DNA from 4 places in the Pseudonocardia sp. CA-142604 genome. Region 4 is predicted to be linked to each of the others. Evidence: riboswitches for the same ligand, from Rfam matches in the RefSeq annotation. Region 4 holds a riboswitch; each other region holds the start of a gene.

Region 1 (4,589 bases), 2.0 Mb from region 4:
GAACCCGATGTGCGTGCGCTGGCGCAGGATGTGGCGCTCGGAGAGCTCGTGCAGCCGGTTGCCCACCCGCCGGTAGCCCATCAGCTCCCCGTCGACGCGCACGAACCCGCGATCGACCTTCTCCAGGTGGTTGATCGCCCGCAGCAGGGTCGACTTGCCCGACCCTGACGGCCCGAGCAGGACCGTCACCTCGCCTGCGCGCACTGTCAGGTCGATGCCGCGCAGCACCTCGAGCGCGCCGAAGCTCTTGTGCACCCCACGCAGGTCGACCATGGGAGGGGCAGCCGTGACAGCGGCCGGGGCCGTCATGCCGGCACCCGCTTGCGCAGGAGGGCGATTCCGGTGCGCGCCGCCGCCCGGAACCGCTGAACGGGCGTCGGTGGCACGGTTCGCAGCGCCCCCCGGGCGTAATAACGCTCGATGTAGAACTGACCGATCGACATCACCGTGGTGAGCACCAGGTACCAGATCGCCGCCACGAGCAGCAGCGGAATGACTCGCCCGTTGCGCGTGTAGATCACCTGTACCTGGTAGAAGAGCTCCGACAGGGCCATGATGTAGACGACCGACGTGCCCTTGACCAGCCCGATCAGCTCGTTGCCCGCGGTCGGCAGGATCGTCCGCATCGCCTGCGGGAGCTGGATCCGGCGGAACTGACGCAGCTTCGGGATGCCGAGCGCCGCTGCCGCCTCGAGCTGCCCCTGGTCCACCGAGAGGAAGCCCGAACGCACCACTTCGGCGGCGTAGGCGGCCTGGTGCAGCGCGAGCCCCAGCACCGCGGCCGTGACGGGGCTGACGAGGTCCATCGTGCCGACCGAGAAGAAGGCGGGCCCGAACGGGATTCCGAAGCTGATCGCGCGGTAGAGCAGCGCCAGGTTGTACCAGAACAGCAGCTGCAGGATCAGCGGCACGGACCGGAAGATCCAGATGTAGGTCCAGCTGACGGAGCGCAGCAGCGGATTCGGCGAGAGCCGCATGAGCGCGAGCAGCGTGCCGAGGACGAAACCGATGACGATCCCGAGCACCGTCAGCTGCAGAGTCAGCGCGACCGCCCGCAGGATCGACGGCGCGAAGAGGAACTGCCCGACGGTGGGCCAGTCCCACGCGGGGTTGGTGACGAGCGCGTTGATCGCCATCGCGAGCAGCACCGCGACGACGACCGTGGCCGCCCAGCGCCACGGGTGCCGGGCCGGCACCACGACGAGCCGTTCGTCGAGGTCCTCGGCGCCCCTCGGTCGGCCGTTCGTGATCACGGTTGCGGTGTCGGGAGCTGCGCTCATCGAGAGCTCACTTCCTTCTCGAAGGGGTGCTTGCCGATCTGCTCGGCCGGCAACCCCGGGTCGTAGAGCGGCGAGTAGCCCGTGGCCAGGTAGAGGCCCTTGGCCTCCGGCTGCCGCGGTCCGGTGGTCAGGTAGATCCGCCGGTACCCGCGTGCAGCGATCTCCCGCTCGAGCTCGCTGAGCACCCGTCGGGCCAGACCCCGGCGGCGGTGCGCGGAGTGCGTCCAGATCCGCTTGAGCTCTGCCGTGCGGTCGTCGAAGCGGCGGAAGGCGCCACCCGCCACCGGATCGCCGCCGGCGAGCAGGAGGATCAGCCCGCCGTCCGGTGCGCCGAACTCCTGCGGTCGACGGCGCATCTCCTCGCCGATGTCGCCGAGCGAGTGTCCGTAGCGGGTCGTGTACTCGTGATCCAGCTCGGTGAGCATCGGGACCACGAGCGGATCGGTGTAGGCGACGTGACGGACCTCCAGCGCCGGAGAGCTCATCGAGCGGCCGCCGCAGGGGCGCGGTCCATCGCGCCGGTGGAGAGGTCGGCGAGCACTCGCCCCAGCGCCGGAGCGAACGCGAAGCCGTGGCTCGAGAACCCCGCGCCGACGACGAGAGGGCCAGCCGTGTCCAGCACGAATCTCTCGTCCGGCGTGGAGGTGCGGGTACAGCCGAGCGGTTGGGGCACCCGGTGGTCAAGGCCCGGCAGGAAGGCGGCCACGTACTCCTGCAGTCTGCGCAGCTGCGCCGGGTCCGGCGCGAACGACGGCCGGTCCGGATGCATCTCCGGCCCCACGCCGCGGAACCCGAGCTTCACACAGCCCTCGGCAGTGGCCGTGCCGTGGACGCTCCCGGGCCAGCCGTCCTCCGGAGCAACGTGATGGACGAACGTCGGCCATGCGACCTGGCGCGCAGGAAACGAACCGGCGCCGCCCCATAGCGGAAAGTTCGTGGGCTGCTCCTGCGTCACCCGGAGCCTGGGCAGCTCGACGAGCCCGTCCAGCAATTCCGCGGTGCGGGCTCCGACCGCCACCACCGCCCGGCGAGCGCGAACAGGACCACGTGGCGTCGCGACCTCGACGAGATCGTCGCCGCGCACCGCGATCGCCGTCGCCGGTGTGGAACGCTTGACCACCGCCCCATGCGCGACGGCGGCGGCGGTCAGAGCGGCGACGGCCTGGCCTGCATGAATGCGGCCGGTGCGGTCCGGCTGGTACAGCACCGGGCCGCTGAACACCATCCCCGGCCACCGGGCCGATGCCTCGTCGGGATCGAGCCACTCGTGGGCGATGCCGTGCTTGGCAAGGGATTCGGCAAGCACTCTCGTGCCTCGCGGGTCGCCGTGGTCGACACCCCCGGTGATCTGCAGCAGCGCGGCGCCCGTCTGGGCTTCCACCTCCCGCCACAGCGGCAGAGCCTCAGCGGCGAGCCGCACGTACCGCGCCGAGGAATAGGTCTGCCGGTAGATCTCCGCCGACCCGTACGGAACACCACGCACCCGGCCGGTCTCGAGTTGATCGAGCAGCACCACGTCGCGATCGCGACCGGCGAGCTGCCATGCAGCCGCCGCACCGACCACACCGCCGCCGATGACCACGACATCGACCACGCCGGTGCGTGCCGATCTCGACGAGCGGCGCTGCACCGGGATATGCGGGAATGCCGGCATGACCGTCCTCCTACGACAGCAGGGAGCGCGAGCAATAGAGAGTCCACTGTGGACGCACGGCTCGTCCGGCACCGCCGGAACCACCGTTCACGAAGATCTGACGCGACGCGCCGGAAACCGCCCCTACGCGTCAGCGCACGGGACGCGGGTTGGCCCGGAGGCCGGGGTCAATCAGCGACAAAGATCGGCCTGCGTGCGGCACAGATCAACATGCCGACGCTTCGACCATGTGGACGTCAACCACGTCGACGAGCGGATGACCGCCGGCCGGGCGTGCGATCGACGCACGATGTCTCCCATCGATCCTGGCGTTAGCACCCGGCGCCGTAAGGCACATGGTTGCTGCGGCTTCGACGAGCCAGATCTCTCGGCCGCTCTGGATGGACGACAGCAAATGTAGGCGACGACCCGATGGATCTGTCAAGGATGTGACGAACACGCGCGTATCCGACGCGTGACGACCGGCTGCCGTGACCGGATCCGACGGGGCGCGGGTGAGCGATGGCAGAAATCGTGCTGCCAGCGCGACCACCACCAGCGACGCGCGTACCACGGTCCCCGTGACGCCGAGCAACCTCGACACCAGCGGATCCGGCCTCGAGGAGGATTGCTCGTGCAGGCGCAGTACAAGCGAGCCGACACCCCGCACAAGCAGTCCGACAGTCGCCGATCGTCTCGACCTACCCCTGCCTCCGGGCTCCACAGCCTGCAGCGCATGGCGGGCAACGCCGCCGTGACGCACGTCTTCCAGGCCCGACGGCAAGAACTGGCCCACAGCGAGCATGTTCGGCGACCTGCGGTGCAGAACGTCCTGCCTTCTCCCGCCCGGGCCCTGGTGACGACGCTGGGCGCCGGCATGGAGACCCGGTTCGCGATGGAGAGCGGCGGCGCGATGGAAAACAATTGCGCGGCAGCGGAAGGCAACTCCATCGAGGTACGTCCGGTGCAGCGAGTACCCGACAGGGCCGATCCCGGGACCGTACGCGACGAATCCGTCGATGCTCCCCGGGCAAAGGGCGCCGCCAGGTTGCCGAGATACAGGCAGAAGAACCCGAACACGACCAGTCCTCACCCAGCAGGACTGCGGATGACGGACAGGATCGCTCGGATCGTGTACGACGCCGTCGCCCACACGAACACGCCGCATGTAGCGGCCAGCGACGTCGCCGGTGCCGGCATGCTGCTCGCCGCCAACTCGGGCAAAAGGGGACTGAGCGAAGAGGCGCAGACTGCAGGAATAGACCACCTGCTGGACGTCGGAACTCGGGGGGAATCACAGCTCACGTATGGCCGGAAAAGCGAACATCAGCTCTGGGATCAGACGAAGTATCGAGCTCTGCTCACGGGGGATTACCAACGAGCGCATCCCGACCACGCAGAGGAGCTGGGGAGGATCGCCGCCGCGGTGACGCAAGGGCCGAGGTGGGAGGACGGACCCGAGGACGAAGCGAACGGTTCCGTACACGGTGAGATGACCCTGGCAGGGGAACAGATCGAGAGCTGGCGCCGGAACCGCTGGCCACTGGGCGAGGGGAAGATCAAGGAAGTTGCGATGGGCGGGGTCAAGAGCGCGTGTGGGGCGTGCCAGTGGACCATCGACGCCGTCAACGAGCACATCGGAAAGGAGTTGGGGTACGAACTGGTCGCATCTGGTT
Region 2 (4,589 bases), 2.0 Mb from region 4:
CCCATGTGCTTTCGGTGGTGTGGATGACGATGTAAGCGATGGACGACTCCTTGGGCCGCTCGGCGAGGTCGTGATTGCCGTAATCCGTAGGCTCCGGCCCGTACTGCTCGTAGGGGGCTGAAATCCACGTGCACCTCACCGATGACGGGCACTCGGTGTGTTCGGAGTGTCCTGCGGGCAGGTCCAGCGCACGGACCTGTGCGGTCCGCGATGCGACGGCCGGCTGCGCGGCAAGTGCGACGCGCTGCCCACTGTCCGTCGTATGCGCCTCACCGGAGCGGATCACGTCGAACACCTCGTCCGCGAAGTCCGCGGCGGCGGCCTGCGTGCCTGAGCCCGAGTAGCGGGCCACAGCGCCGTACCAGTCTGCGGGATCGCTGGTGAGTGGCTGCCCGAGTGTTTCCTGGTCGGTCGCGAGGAGTGCCGCGCCGCCCGCGATGTTGGCGGCGGGGTCGAGCCGGATGCGGTCCTCGGGCAGCCCGGTCAGCGACGCGGCGAGGGCAGCAGTACGGGAGGGATCCGGCGTCTTTGCCGAGGACCCGGCCGTGTCGTCCCGGTCATCGGCTACCGAGTGGGACTGTGCGAGCGCGGCGCGCAGGTCCGTCAGGTGCATAGGCCCGTATCCGCCGGAGACGCTGGGTCGTCCAGCGTGGGCGTCCCAGCGCGACTCGATGTAGGACACTGCGAGCAGCACGTCAATGGGGACGTGGTATCGCTGCGCGGCGGCAGTGAACGCCTCCTGGAGCACGCCCGGCATCACGACAGCGGGAGTCGCCGCACCCGCAGGTCCGACGAGGACGAACACGGTCAGAGATGCCGATGCCGTTCCAACCGCCAGGGCCGCGCGGAAACTCCCAGCATGAGCCTGCACAGACGAACTCCAAGGTCAGGGAATGACGATTCCCTCGCCTGACGAAGAACTTTTCTCCATGCCGAATACGGAACTCGTCTTCCGCAATTGTGGCAGAGCGGCGAGGAGGCAGGGAACGCCTCCGCGAACGCACCCGACGCCGGCTGGACCGGCGCTCACTCGACGACTACGAGCCCGTCTCGCATCTACGCGACGTCGATCGCGCAGCAACTCACTCCCGAGGCCGGCCCGGCCGACGCAGATAGTCGATCGATTTTTCGCCCGCCTGCTCGGAGGCGGATTTCTGAACGATGCCGTCGATATCCAGAGTCGAACAGAATCGGCCCCACGGTAGGATGTTCGATCACCGTCGCCACAACCGCAACATGGCGGCGGTCATATCGAGGATTCGGACCTACCTGCACAACCGGATCAACGACACCCTCCGGCCCAGCCCGGCATCGCTGCATCGACTCCCCCACGCCGTGCCCGCCTTCGTGCGCAACGCCCGCGATACCCGGCCGACCAGCGCCCGTTGACGCAGGCTGGTCAGCGGGACTCCTCGCGGGGCCGGGGAAGGATGAGCTCGTAGGCGCCGCGGTGGTACAGCAGCGGAGTCCGGGAGTGATCGGCGGCGAGTTCGAGCACACGGCCCAGGACGATCGTGTGGTCGCCGCCGTCGTGCTCACTGTGGAGCCTGCAGTGCACCCACGCGCACGCTCCCTCCAGGACCGGCGCGCCGTATCGGCTGGGCCGCCACCGCACACCGGCGAACTTGTCCACGCCGGACCGGGCGAAACCCGCGCTGTGGTGCTCCTGGTCGGCGGCCAGGATGTTCACGCAGAACGTGCCGACGTCGCGGATCCGGGGCCACGTCGACGACGTGCGGGACGGCGCGAAGCTCACCAGCGGCGGATCCAGCGACAGTGATGTGAACGACTGGCAGGTGAAACCGATCGGGCCGGACGGGCCGCGCGCGGTCACCACGACCACGCCGGAGGCGAAATGCCCGAGTACGTCCCGCATCACGGCCGCGTCGACCACCGGCTCCATGACGTCCGCGGTTTCCGTGGCGCGTACTACCCCCACCGTGCTGCTCATCGGACCTCCGGCCGCGCGGGGTCGCGCTCCCCGGCTTCGACGGCAACCGCCAGGCGGTTCTCCGCGGGAGGAAGCGGGCAGGTCGCGTACGCGGTGAACGCGCACGGCAGGTTGACGGTCCGGTTGAAGTCGATGCGCACCCGGCCCTCCGCATCCGGTTCGAGAGTCTTCAGCACGCGGCCCCCGCCGTATGTGGACGCGCCCGACGTGGCGTCGCGGAAATGCAGCACCAGCCCCTCTGCTTTCCCCCGCAACGCGACCAGTTCGTGGTCACCGCCGTACACGCTGAAATGCACCACCCCGACGGCGGTCGGGAAGTGCTGCAAGCCGTCGACGACGGCGCCCACGGTGATCCGCCGCGGCTGCGGATAGGCCGCGAACCTGCCGTCGACGACCCATCGTGCGTCGACCGGGAAGGTGGGAACGCCCGCGAACTCCGTGCGGGTGATCGCCTCGGGATCACGCACGCGCAACGCGTAGGAGTCGGTGCGGCGCACGACCTCCACTCTGCGCGGGCCGACCTCGACGAGCACGCCGGGCGTGCCGTCGACCGGCTCGAGCCGCGCCGTCGACGTCACCGGCATGTCACCGACCACCAGCCCATCGGCCTCGGCCGCGGTCACCTCCACACCGCCGTCGCCGGTGGCACGCCAGATGCCGGGCAGCCCCTCGAACGAGCGGGGTTCGGCGTCGAGCCAGTACAGGCCCGTGAGGCTGAGCCAACCGTGCGGGGTCCGCAGATCCGCCTCGCGCTCGGCATGCCAGTTCGCCCACTCGTCCCGCAGGTGCTGGTCGCTCGATCGGGAATCGGTGATGCTCATGCGCTCTCCTTGCAGGAACTTCGGCATCGGGAGAATCCACTGTGGACAGGACCTCGGCTGTACCGGCATCGCCGTGATCACCGCTGTGCAGAGCCCTGACGCGACGCGTCGGATCGTCCGTACGCGTCAGCGCAGGGGAACCAGGGTGGCCGGAGGGCCGGGATGGATCAGCGACAAAGAGCGGCCTGTGTGCGGCACAGATCGACGTGCCGACGTTTCGACCAGGTGGAGGTCAACCACGAGGACGACCGGGTGGCCACCCGCTGAGCGTGCGATCGACGCACGACATCTCCCATCGATCCTGGCGTTAGCACCCGGCGCCGTGAGGCACATGGTTGCTGCGGCTTCGACGAGCCAGATCTCTCGGCCGCTCTGGATGGACGACATCGAATGTAGGCGACCACCCGATGGATCTGTCAAGGATGTGACAAAGCCGGGCGTAGGGGACGAGACGCCTGGCCGGATCGTCCGGAGAGAGGGCGAGCCCGAGAGCGGCGCTGTGCCACCCGTTCCCCGGCTACGGCACGGGCTGTGGGGCACCTCCCCGGTGAGCCCGCCGGCGGCAGGCCAGGCAGCGTCAGGAAGGTCGCTGCGCCGCGACACACGTGACTATTCGGATGGTCCAGCCGAAGTAAAACTTCTGACGACCAAATGTCCGGTCGATTCGTCACGGCGCCACAGCAATTCTCACCATTCAAGAAGTAGATGTGCGCGCGACCATAAGAGCCGCCGATGCCTTGCTCTGATCTTGTCGTTCACATACAAAGGTGGACGTGTATGGCTACGTTCAGACCACAGCTGATCGACTGGATCTCGCCTTGCTCGCCGCGAACCAGCTGTGTGTCGACGACCGGCACTGTCGCCAGAGCTGACCGGTATATCCACCACGCTCCTGGTTCGCGTATTTTCGGCGCCCCGCCTTCTCTTTTCGACATTTCGGCGATCATCCTCCGATGCCGCGCCCCAGCCATATCCCTGGAGGAATGCGATGGCTCCCACCGATGTACCGCCTGCGCTCGGCCTGGCGCTCATGGCCGGGCTGGGCCTGTTCATGCTGACCATCGCGTTCGCGGTGCGCCGGATGGCACGCAGCACGCACGACTTCGTCATCGCAGGTCGGCGGATCGGGCTCGGCTTCGGGGTCGGGTCGGTCATCGCCGTCTGGACCTGGTCGATGGCGGTGATGCTGTCGTCGGCCCAGGCCTACACCTGGGGGACCTCCGGACTTCTCTGGTTCATCGTGCCGAACGGGCTCGCGGTCGTCGCCATGGTTCCCTTCGCATTGCGGCTGCGTCGTCAAATGCCTCGTGGGTACACGATCGTCGAGTTCGTCCGCGTCCGTTTCGCGAGCCGGTCCGCGAGCACCGTCATCCTCGTCGCGATGCTTCTCGGACTGCTCGCCGAGATCTTCATCAATCTGTATGGCGTCGTTCTCGTGATGGGCGTGGTGTTCGGGCTCAACACGACGACCGTGCTGCTCGTGACGCTCGCGATCGTCATGGTCTACTCCTATTTCGGTGGTCTCTGGACATCAGCCGTCACGGCCACCTTCACCACCTTGCTCATCACCGTTCCCGCAGCGATCGTCGTGTTGTACGTGCTGGCGAAAGCCGGCGGCGCCGACCTCGTGTTCGCGAGGGTCGGAGAGGCCGGCCCGACCCGGCTGAGCGTGTTCGACCCGGCCGCCGCTGCCGGTTTCGGCATCTCGCTGGCGCTCGGGCTGCTCGCCTCGACGATGGCCGACCAGACGTTCTGGCAGAAGGTCTGGGCGATGAAACCGGCGAACCTCAATCGCACGTTCCTGTGGGCAGGCCTGT
Region 3 (4,589 bases), 2.3 Mb from region 4:
TCGGGGTCGTGATCCATGGAATTCGCTGAGCGTGAACGAGCACACCACGTCCGCGGCCGCCGAACCGGAAGCCACTGAACAAACCAGGGGCTGTGCAGCCTGCGGGACTGTCGCCGTGGGACGCCCGCTGCTCGTGGCGAGCGTGGTGAACATCCTCGATCCGGAGGAACCCGGGCAGGACCTCGCCACGTTCGTGCTCGTGAGCCCGGCGTGGATCGTTCTCGACGCCTGCTACGCCGAGATCCGGGTGTCGCGGGTGCGCCGGGCGCGGCGGGGTGACCAGCGGTGGCCGGAGCGGCTCGCCGGCCGGCGGACGAGCTATCTCATCACTCTCGCTACCGCGATTACCTTGCGCGGCGGCGGCGTCGACGTCGTCCTGATCGAGGGTGACGGCGACGTGGTCACGGTGCTTCTCGCGTCGGCGATCCTGCACCCGATCTACGCGTTACGCCCAACTCCACCCTGCTGCCGAAGCCGTTCTCCGTTCCGGGCACGCCGAGGCCGACGCTGCTCTACTTCGCCCGGCTGAAGGCGACTTGGAGCGCTCACCCTTGCGGGTCGTCAGCAAGGGCAGCCCGTTGCCGGCTCCACGTCGCAGCCCGTCATGGCGTCTACCGCTCCGCCGTGTTCCCCGCCCGCAGCGCTGTCCGGGTGCAGCCCCCGGGTCAGCGTCCCCCGGGGCTGCGTCCTGCGGCCAGGGGCCCAAGGCCCGGCCGGTGGGCTCAGAGACCGCGCTCGGCGAGGGCCTCGCGCACGGCCTTGCTGGTGGACGGGACCGTGGCCGACGGGCCGATCTGACCGGCCACCGCGTCGAGGGTCTTGAGACCGTCGCCGGTGATCAGCAGCACGGTCTCGGCGTCGGGGTCGAGCGCGCCCGACTCCACCAGCTTCTTCGTGGTGGCCACGGTGACTCCACCGGCGGTCTCGGCGAAGACACCCTCGGTGCGTGCGAGCAACCGGATGGCGTCCACCACCTCGGCGTCGCTGACGTGCGCGATCGCGCCACCGGTGCGGCGCACCGCGTCAAGGACGTAGGGGCCGTCGGCGGGGTTGCCGATCGCGAGTGAGCGGGCGATCGTGTCGGGGCGTACGGGCTGCACCACGTCGTGGCCGTCCTCGAACGCCTTGGCCACCGGCGAGCAGCCCGTGGCCTGCGCACCGAACACGCGGTAGGGCGTGGCATCCACCAGGCCCAGCTTTCCGAGCTCGGTGAAGCCCTTGTCCACCTTGGTCAGCTGCGACCCCGACGCCACGGGCACCACGACCTGCTGCGGCAGCCGCCACCCGAGCTGCTCGGCCACCTCGTAGCCGAGGGTCTTGGAGCCTTCGGCGTAGTACGGCCGCACGTTGACGTTGACGAACGCCCAGTCCTCGTGCTCGGCGGCGAGCTCGGTGGCCAGCCGGTTCACGTCGTCGTAGTTGCCCTCGACCGCGAGCAGCGTGCCGTCGTACACGGCGGTGGTGAGCACCTTCGCCGTCTCCAGGGACGACGGGATGAGCACCACCGAGTCCCACCCGGCACGGGCCGCCGCGGCCGCCACGGCGTTGGCGAGGTTGCCCGTGGACGGGCAGGCGAGCACCGAGAAGCCCAGCTCGCGCGCGGCGGCGAGCGCCACGGCCACCACGCGGTCCTTGAAGGAGTGGGTGGGGTTGCCGGTGTCGTCCTTGACCCAGAGGTTGCGCAGGCCCAGAGCGGCGCCCAGGCGATCGGCCTTGATCAGGCGGGTGAGGCCGGGCTCGGTGTTGGGGTGCTCCTGCACGGTGGAGGGCACGGGGAGGAGCTGCCGGTAGCGCCAGATCGACTTCGGGCCGGCCTCGATGGACTCGCGGGTGACGGTGCCGAAGTCGTAGGCGACCTCGAGCGGCCCGAAGCACTGCGGGCACGCGAACTCCGCGGCGAGCGCGATCTGGTGGCCGCACTCGCGGCAGGAGAGGGCGCGGGCAGGCCCGAGGTCGTACGAGGTGGTGGCCGAGGCGTCGGCAGTCAAGGTCATGAGAAGTCTCCTCATCTTTCCCGCATCGTGCGGGTCGGAATTGGCACCGTGATCGAACGCGTGATCGCGCATCGCCGGTTGCCGGGGCTTCGCCGGGCCGTTCCCTCTGCCCCTCTGGATGAGCCATGTGAAGTTGTGTCCGGCAGTTCGGACCGCCGGATGCAAGACACGTTACGACACGATCGACTCGAATCCCAACCCGTGGCCCACGATCTGGGAGCCGGCTCACGCGTTGTCGGTGCCGTGCGCGAGCATGGACGACGTGCCCGCGCCATCCGCACCTGCGCCGCTGCACCTCGTCCTCGGCGAGGAGGAGCTGCTGGTCGAGCGCGCTGTCGAGCAGGTGGTGGCCGAGGTCAGGGTCGGCGAGCCCGGCGCCGAACTACGCCGGTATCGGGCGGCCGACCTCACACCGGCCGACCTGGCCGACAATCTCAGCCCGTCGCTCTTCGCCGAGGGCCGGGTGATCGTCCTGCAGGCCGCCCACGAGGTGGGCAAGGATCTGGCGGCGGCGATCGTCCAGCAGTCCGCCGATCCGGCCGAGGGCATCGTGCTGGTCGTGGTCCATGCGGGGGGCGCGCGCAACAAGCCGCTCGCCGACGCGCTGCGCAAGGGCGGCGCCGTCGTCACCATGTGCAACAAGATCACCCGCTCCGACGAACGGGCCGACTTCGTGCGGGCCGAGGCCCGGCGGGCCGGCGGTCGTATCGCGCCGGACGCCGTGGGCGTCATCCTCGAGGCGGTGGGGTCCGATCTGCGGGAGCTCGCCGCCGCGGTGGGCCAGCTCGTGGCCGACACGGGCGGCAAGGTGGACGAGCACGCGGTGCGCCGCTACCACCGGGGCCGGGCCGAGGCGTCGGGGTTCACGGTGGCCGACAAGGTGATGGCGGGCGACCGGGCCGGGGCGCTGGAGGCCCTGCGGTGGGCGATGGTGCTCGGCGTGGCGCCGGTGCTGGTGGCCGACGCCCTGGCCGACGGAGTACGCACGCTGGCCAAGGTGGGAGCGGCAGGCCGCGGCGATCCGAACCGGCTCGCGGGCACGCTCGGCATGCCGCCGTGGAAGATTCGCAAGGCCCAGTCGCAGGTTCGAGCCTGGCAGCCGGAGTCGCTCGCACTGGCCTTCGAGGCCGCCGCCGAGGTGAACGCCGACGTCAAGGGCGCGGCAGCCGATCCCGGCTACGCCCTTGAACGGGCAGTGCTGCGCATCTGCGCGGCGCGCGAGAGCCGCTGAGCGCGTCCCTCAGGGGGCGGCCGGCGAGTTGTCGAGCACACCACAACGGCGCCGCCCCGAAGGGCAGCGCCGTTGGGAGAGCCTGATCAGAGCGCGGCGACGCGCTTCGACAGCGCCGACTTGCGGTTGGCCGCCTGGTTCTTGTGGATGACGCCCTTGCTGGCCGCCTTGTCCAGGGCTCGGGCCGCCGAGCGCTGCAGCTCGATGGCCTTCTCGTTCTCGCCGGCCTCCACAGCCTCACGGAAGCGCCGCACCGCGGTGCGCACGGAGGACTTGACCGACTTGTTGCGCTGGCGGCGCTTCTCGTTGGTCTTGACCCGCTTGATCTGGGACTTGATGTTGGCCACGCGAATGCCTCGAGTTCTTCTTCGCCTTGTTCCGGTCGGCACCGGCGGCGGGGGATCGTGCGTTCACGCCGGGCGCTCAGCGGTCCATGCTACAGCTCGGCGACGACCGGTCGGAAATCGGCCCGGGCCCCCGCACCGAGAGTGACGCCTAGGCTACGTGCGTGACTGTGGTTCTGGTGCATGGCAACCCCGAGACCGAGGCGATCTGGGACCTGCTGAGCGAGCGGCTCGCCGCCCGCGGTCGGACCGATCAGGTGCGGTTGTCGCCGCCGGGCTTCGGCGCTCCGGTGCCGGACGGGTGGACGGCGACCGTCGACGAGTACCGCGACTGGCTGGTGGCCGAGCTGGAGAAGATCGGTGAACCGGTCGACCTGGTCGGTCACGACTGGGGCGGCGGCCATGTGCTCAACGTCGCGATGAGCCGTCCCGACCTGCTGCACAGCTGGTGCTCGGACGTCATCGGCATCTACGACCCCGACTACGTGTGGCACGACCTCGCGCAGGTCTGGCAGACACCCGGCGAGGGCGAGGAGGCGATCGAGGCTCGCCTCGCCATTCCCGTCGAGGAGCTCGCTGGAGGCCTGGTCGACCTCGGTATGGACCCAGGGGTGGCGCGGCGCGTCGCTCCGGGCTTCGACGCCGAGATGGGGCGGTGCATCCTGGCGCTCTACCGCTCGGCTGCCCAGCCGGTGCTCCGCGAGCTCGGCGCCCGGCTGCCGGACGCAGCAGCGCGCCCGGGCCTCGCTCTGACCGCCACCGAGGATCACTTCGTGGGTACCGATGAGCAACGCCGGCGCGCCGCGGCTCGGGCGGGGGCTCGCGTGGGGGTGCTCGACGGGCTCGGACACTGGTGGATGGCCCAGGATCCCGACCGCGGCGCCGCCGTGCTCACCGAGTTCTGGGACTCGCTGTGACCAGCAGGCGTCTGCCGGCTACTCGGACCGGACGGTAGCTGCGCTCGGCCGTCCCGCTCTCGAGCTGACCGTCGCCGGTGTCACGGTGTTCGACGCCGCCACG
Region 4 (4,589 bases):
GTCGCACGTCGTCGGAGGTGGTCCAGGCGTCGGCGAGCTCCTTGCCGTTGAAGAGGCTGAGGTAGTGCTCGACGTGCTCCTGTTTGCCCGAGCTGGCCAGGGCGATCCGGAAGCCGCGTTCGCGCACCTCGCTGAGCAACGCCTCCACGCCCGCGAACGCCTGCACCTCCTCCAGCATCGGCGCGAACTCCTCCGCCCATGCGCCGCGAAGGTCGTCCCCGTGGCTGGTCTCCACGTCGTCGTCGGTCACGGCGGCGACGAGCTGGTCGCCTCCCATCCCGATCGCCCGGTGCAGCCGCCACACGGGCACCGTGATCCCGTAGCGCCGGAACGCCCGGAACCATGCGAGTGCGTGCTGGTAGTTCGTGTCGACGAGCGTGCCGTCCACATCGAACACGGCCGTATCGAACACAGCTGTGTCGAGGTCATGGTCGTGGGTCACGCGAGCCGAGTACCCGATGGGCGACGGAAGCACCGGCCGCGACGGCTCGGATGTCGGGTGCGGCCGACCGGCGGCGCGTCAGGCGGTGGGGTGTGAGGTGAGGTAGCCGCCCATCCTCGTGAAGTACTCCGCGGCCGCGTGCTCGTGGCCGTCGTCGGTGCGGACGCGGCGGATCACGAGACCCGGGTTGCGGCCGCGGCGGGCGTCGGCCCCGGCCACCACCACAACGCCACCGGCGCCGTCACGGATGAAGATGCGTCCGGGCGTGCCGCCGTAGGGCGTGTCGGTGACGCCGGCGGCGAGCACCCGCAGCCTGGTCGAGCCGTGGAAGCAGTAGGCGTTGGGATAGGGGTCGACCTGCGCGCGCACCAGATTGGCGATGTCCCGGGCCGGCCAGCTCCAGTCGATCCGGTTGTCCTCCTCGCTGCGCCGGTGGAAGTAGCTCGCCCGGCTGCGGTCCTGCGGCTCCCAGTCGGTGCGTCCCGAGGCCAGGAGCTCCAGTGCGTCCACGGTGATCGGCCCGAACATGGCCAGAGTGCGGTCGAACAGCTCGACGATCGTGTCCTCGTCGCCGACCGGGGTGGCGCGCTGGAGCACGATGTCGCCGGCGTCGAAGTCGCCGTCCATCATGTGGGCGGTGACCCCGACCTCGGGCTCCCCGTTGATCAGCGCCCAGTTGAGGGGCGCGAAGCCCGCGTAGGCGGGCAACAGGGCGTCGTGCACGTTGAGCGTGCCGAGCCGGGGGAGGGAGAAGACGGCGGGCGGCAGCCACGTGCGCCAGTTCGACACGACCATCACGTCCGCGTCAGCGGCGCCGATTCGCTCCGCCACCTCCGCGTCGTCGGCCCGGGTGCGCACCAGCACGGGGATGCCGTGCTTGGCCGCGAGCTCGGCCACGGAGTCGTTGAAGATCGTCTCGTACGGGTTGTCGCTCTCCGGGTGTGTGACGACCAAGGGGACCTCGTGCCCGGCCGCGAGTACCGCGTCCAACGTCCGATGGCCCCACGTCATGTAGCCGAACACGACGACGCGCATGCAGCACTCCTCCCCGCCCGATGTGTGATCGAAAAGGAGGATAGCTGCTTGTTAGGTTTGCCTGTCCAACGTCGCCGGGATCGGGATGCTCAATCCGAGCTGCAGGCGGAGGCCCCCGTGCCGAGAGCCAGGTCGCCCACGACCCCGAGGGGATCGTGGTCGCGCGGGTCGGGCGTCGGCACCCACCGCCCGTCGACACGTCCGTAGGTCCAGTCCGGGCCCTGCGTGACGAGCTGCCGGAGCGCCTCCACCAGCCGATCCACGTGTTCCTCGGTGGTGCCGATCCCGATGCTCGCGCGCAGCGCCTCGCCGTTCTCCCCGCAGAGCCTGAGCAGCAGCGGGTGGGCGCAGAAGCGGCCGTCCCGGACGCCGATCCCGTGCTCGGCGGACAGGTACGCGGCCACCCGTCCCGATGGGTGCTGCGCCGGGAGGGAGAAGCTCTGCACGGCGACGCGTTCGGTGCTGTCCGACCAGATCCGCAACGTCCGCACCTCCAGCACGGTGGCGAGACCCGCCGCGAGCCGGTCCGAGAGCGCGCGCTCGTGCGCGAGCGCCGCTCCGTCGAGTACCGGGGCGAGCGTGCGGCAGGCCTGTGCAAGCGCCGCCGCGCCGAGCACGTTCGGCGTGCCGCCCTCGTGCCGGTGCGGGGCGGAGGCCCAGATCGTGTGGTCCACCTCGACCTCCCGCACCGCGCCACCACCCGCGAGGTACGGCGTGCCCACGTCGAGCCAGTCACGCCGGCCGACGATCACGCCCGCACCGTAGGGGGCGTAGAGCTTGTGGCCGGAGAGAGCCACGTAGTCGATGCCTGTTTCGGCGATGTCGATGCTGCGGTGCGGCGCGAGTTGGGCGGCGTCGACCACCACCCGAGCGCCCCACCGGTGGGCGATCTCGACGATCCGGTCCAGCGGCAGGACCTCACCGGTGACGTTGGATGCGCCCGTCACGGCGACCAGGGCCACGGACGTCGATGCAAGGGCGGCCTCGAGGCCCGCGAGGGTCTCCTCCACGGTGTCGGCGGCCCGCAGCACCTGGTGGGCGCCGGTCTGCCAGGGGAGCAGGTTCGCGTGGTGCTCCACGTCCAGGCACAGGACGGTGCCCGGCACGCACCCGGCGAGCAGGTTCAGCGAGTCGGTGGTGTTGCGGGTGAACACCACCACGTCGTCCTCGGGCCGGGCGCCGACGAACTCGCCGACCGTGGCGCGCGCTGCTTCGAGGAGCGCGGTGCTGACCTGGGAGGCGTAGCCCGCGCCGCGGTGCACCGACGCGTAGTAGGGCAGCAAGTCGGCGACGTGGGCGGCCACGGAGCGCAGGGCAGGCGCGCTGGCGGCGAGATCGAGGTTGGCGTACGCCACGTTCCCGCCCGTGACCAGCGGCACCCGGAGGTCGTTGCCCACCACCGGGGGAAGCTCGCGTGACGTGGTGGACGAGATGTCGGAGGGAGCAAGAACGAGCGACAACATGGTCTCCTCATGAGGGGACCCGGCGACGCAGGCGGGTCCGCGCTTGCCACCGGACACCCCGCCCGGCGGCCTGGTCGTCACCCGGAGCACCCCACCGCGGAGGAGGGTTGCCGGCCAGCGAGCCGGGGCTTGGTGCTGGCACTCATGACCTGTCACCGACGCTACGTCGGCGTTCGATCGATCGTCAAGCCGCCCGTTGCCGCCGCCACAGGAGGATGGCGGCAACGGGGACGCGGCCCGCTAGACGTGCGTCGATTCGGAGTGGCCGGGATCGCGACGATCGTCCGGATCGTTCGCGAGGACCTTCGCCGCCTCATCGCGAAGTGACTCCCACAACGCGTCGACGTGCGAGGACTCCGTGAGCAGCGATCCGATGGCGACCCGGATGACATAGCGGCCGCCCACCGTGGTGTGGGTGAGGAACGCGCTGCCCGAGGCGTTGACGCGCTCGAGCACGGTGCGGGTGGCGCGATCGTCCGCCTCCGGCCCGTCGCCCGTGACGACACGCAGGCACACCAGTGCGAGCGACGGCTCGGCCGCGAGCTCGAACGTGGGGTCCTCGCGCACCTGGCCGGCGAGCTTCTCGGCCAGTGCGAGGTGCGAGCGGATGTGCGCCCGAAGACCGGACAGCCCGTGGCCGTGCACGACCGCCCACAGCTTCAGCGCACGGAAGCGGCGACCGAGCGGCACCTGCCAGTCGCGGTAGTCCACGACGAAGCCCGACTCCGAGGCGGCGTTGCGGAGGAACTCGGGAGTGATCGAGAGCGCGGCCGGGAGCGCGGCGGCGTCCCGCACCCAGAACAGCGACGCGTCGAACGCCGTGAGCAGCCATTTGTGGGCGTTCGTGCAGAACGAGTCGACGAGTTCGACGCCGTCGAGCAGGTGGCGGAGTTCGGGACACAGCGCCGCCACACCGGCCCACGCGGCGTCGACGTGCACCCAGGCTCCGTGCTCGGCTGCCGCGTGCGCGATCTCCCGCACCGGGTCGATCGCGCCGGTTCCCGTCGTGCCGATGGTGGCGCAGACCAGAACCGGCCGCAGCCCTGCCTCGGAGTCGGCCCGGAGCGCGGCGGCCAGGGCGTCGGGCGACATCGCGAGCGAGCCCGGCGACGGCTCGATGATCCGCAGCGCTTGTTTGCCCAGCCCGACGACCCGCACGGCCTTCGCGAGTGCGGAGTGCGTCTCGGCCGTGGCGTAGACGCGCTCCGTGCCGTCGACGCCGCGTTCCCGCCAGTCCGGGTTGCTGCGGTGCAGGGCCGCGAGGAGCGCCACGAGCGCAGCCGACGACGCGGAGTCCTGGATCGACCCGCCCCCGCCGCCTGCGAACGTGAAGGACGGGTCCAGTCCGAGCGCGGCCGCCATGGCGTCGAGCAGCACCTGCTCCACCTCGGTGGCAGCGGGCGAGGTGGCCCAGAGCATCCCCTGTACACCGAGACCGGTGGAGAGCATGTCGCCGAGCAGCGAGTGCAGCGAGGCGTTGGCCGGGAAGTAGCCGAAGAAGCCGGGGTGCTGCCAGTGGGTGGTGGCAGGCACCACCACGCGGTCGATCTCGTCGAGCAGGCCGGCGAGCGGCTGCGGCTCCTCGGGCAGGCCTGCGGCCAGCAGCGTGGGTGTCAGCTGCTCGCGCACCCATCCCGGCTGGACGTCGG

The links. Region 4 has a riboswitch for S-adenosylmethionine ahead of ACQPZQ_RS26050 (aminotransferase class V-fold PLP-dependent enzyme). Riboswitches for the same ligand answer to the same signal wherever they lie in the genome.
Region 1: it holds a riboswitch for S-adenosylmethionine, as region 4 does, so the genes downstream of both, ACQPZQ_RS16950 (FAD-dependent oxidoreductase) here and ACQPZQ_RS26050 (aminotransferase class V-fold PLP-dependent enzyme) in region 4, are expected to answer to the same signal.
Region 2: it holds a riboswitch for S-adenosylmethionine, as region 4 does, so the genes downstream of both, ACQPZQ_RS16990 (DUF1684 domain-containing protein) here and ACQPZQ_RS26050 (aminotransferase class V-fold PLP-dependent enzyme) in region 4, are expected to answer to the same signal.
Region 3: it holds a riboswitch for S-adenosylmethionine, as region 4 does, so the genes downstream of both, thrC (threonine synthase) here and ACQPZQ_RS26050 (aminotransferase class V-fold PLP-dependent enzyme) in region 4, are expected to answer to the same signal.

The regions. Positions count from the first base shown of each region.
Region 1 covers NZ_CP192045.1:3,718,394-3,722,982, reverse strand. The annotation lists gene ACQPZQ_RS16965 (amino acid ABC transporter ATP-binding protein) at 1-309, opposite strand, end outside; gene ACQPZQ_RS16960 (amino acid ABC transporter permease) at 306-1,280, opposite strand; gene ACQPZQ_RS16955 (GNAT family N-acetyltransferase) at 1,277-1,765, opposite strand; gene ACQPZQ_RS16950 (FAD-dependent oxidoreductase) at 1,762-2,934, opposite strand; SAM riboswitch class I at 3,228-3,321, opposite strand; gene ACQPZQ_RS16945 (hypothetical protein) at 3,650-4,589, shown strand, end outside.
Region 2 covers NZ_CP192045.1:3,726,935-3,731,523, reverse strand. The annotation lists gene ACQPZQ_RS17000 (N-acetylmuramoyl-L-alanine amidase) at 1-805, opposite strand, end outside; gene ACQPZQ_RS16995 (flavin reductase family protein) at 1,400-1,951, opposite strand; gene ACQPZQ_RS16990 (DUF1684 domain-containing protein) at 1,948-2,772, opposite strand; SAM riboswitch class I at 3,062-3,155, opposite strand; gene ACQPZQ_RS16985 (sodium:solute symporter family protein) at 3,761-4,589, shown strand, end outside.
Region 3 covers NZ_CP192045.1:8,013,977-8,018,565, reverse strand. The annotation lists gene ACQPZQ_RS36275 (hypothetical protein) at 116-529, shown strand; gene thrC (threonine synthase) at 723-1,994, opposite strand; SAM riboswitch class I at 2,003-2,119, opposite strand; gene holA (DNA polymerase III subunit delta) at 2,248-3,225, shown strand; gene rpsT (30S ribosomal protein S20) at 3,312-3,572, opposite strand; gene ACQPZQ_RS36255 (alpha/beta fold hydrolase) at 3,734-4,486, shown strand; gene ACQPZQ_RS36250 (GGDEF domain-containing protein) at 4,505-4,589, opposite strand, start outside.
Region 4 covers NZ_CP192045.1:5,743,713-5,748,301, reverse strand. The annotation lists gene ACQPZQ_RS26060 (HAD family hydrolase) at 1-442, opposite strand, end outside; gene ACQPZQ_RS26055 (methionyl-tRNA formyltransferase) at 521-1,477, opposite strand; gene ACQPZQ_RS26050 (aminotransferase class V-fold PLP-dependent enzyme) at 1,567-2,940, opposite strand; SAM riboswitch class IV at 2,975-3,090, opposite strand; gene ACQPZQ_RS26045 (aminotransferase class V-fold PLP-dependent enzyme) at 3,181-4,589, opposite strand, start outside.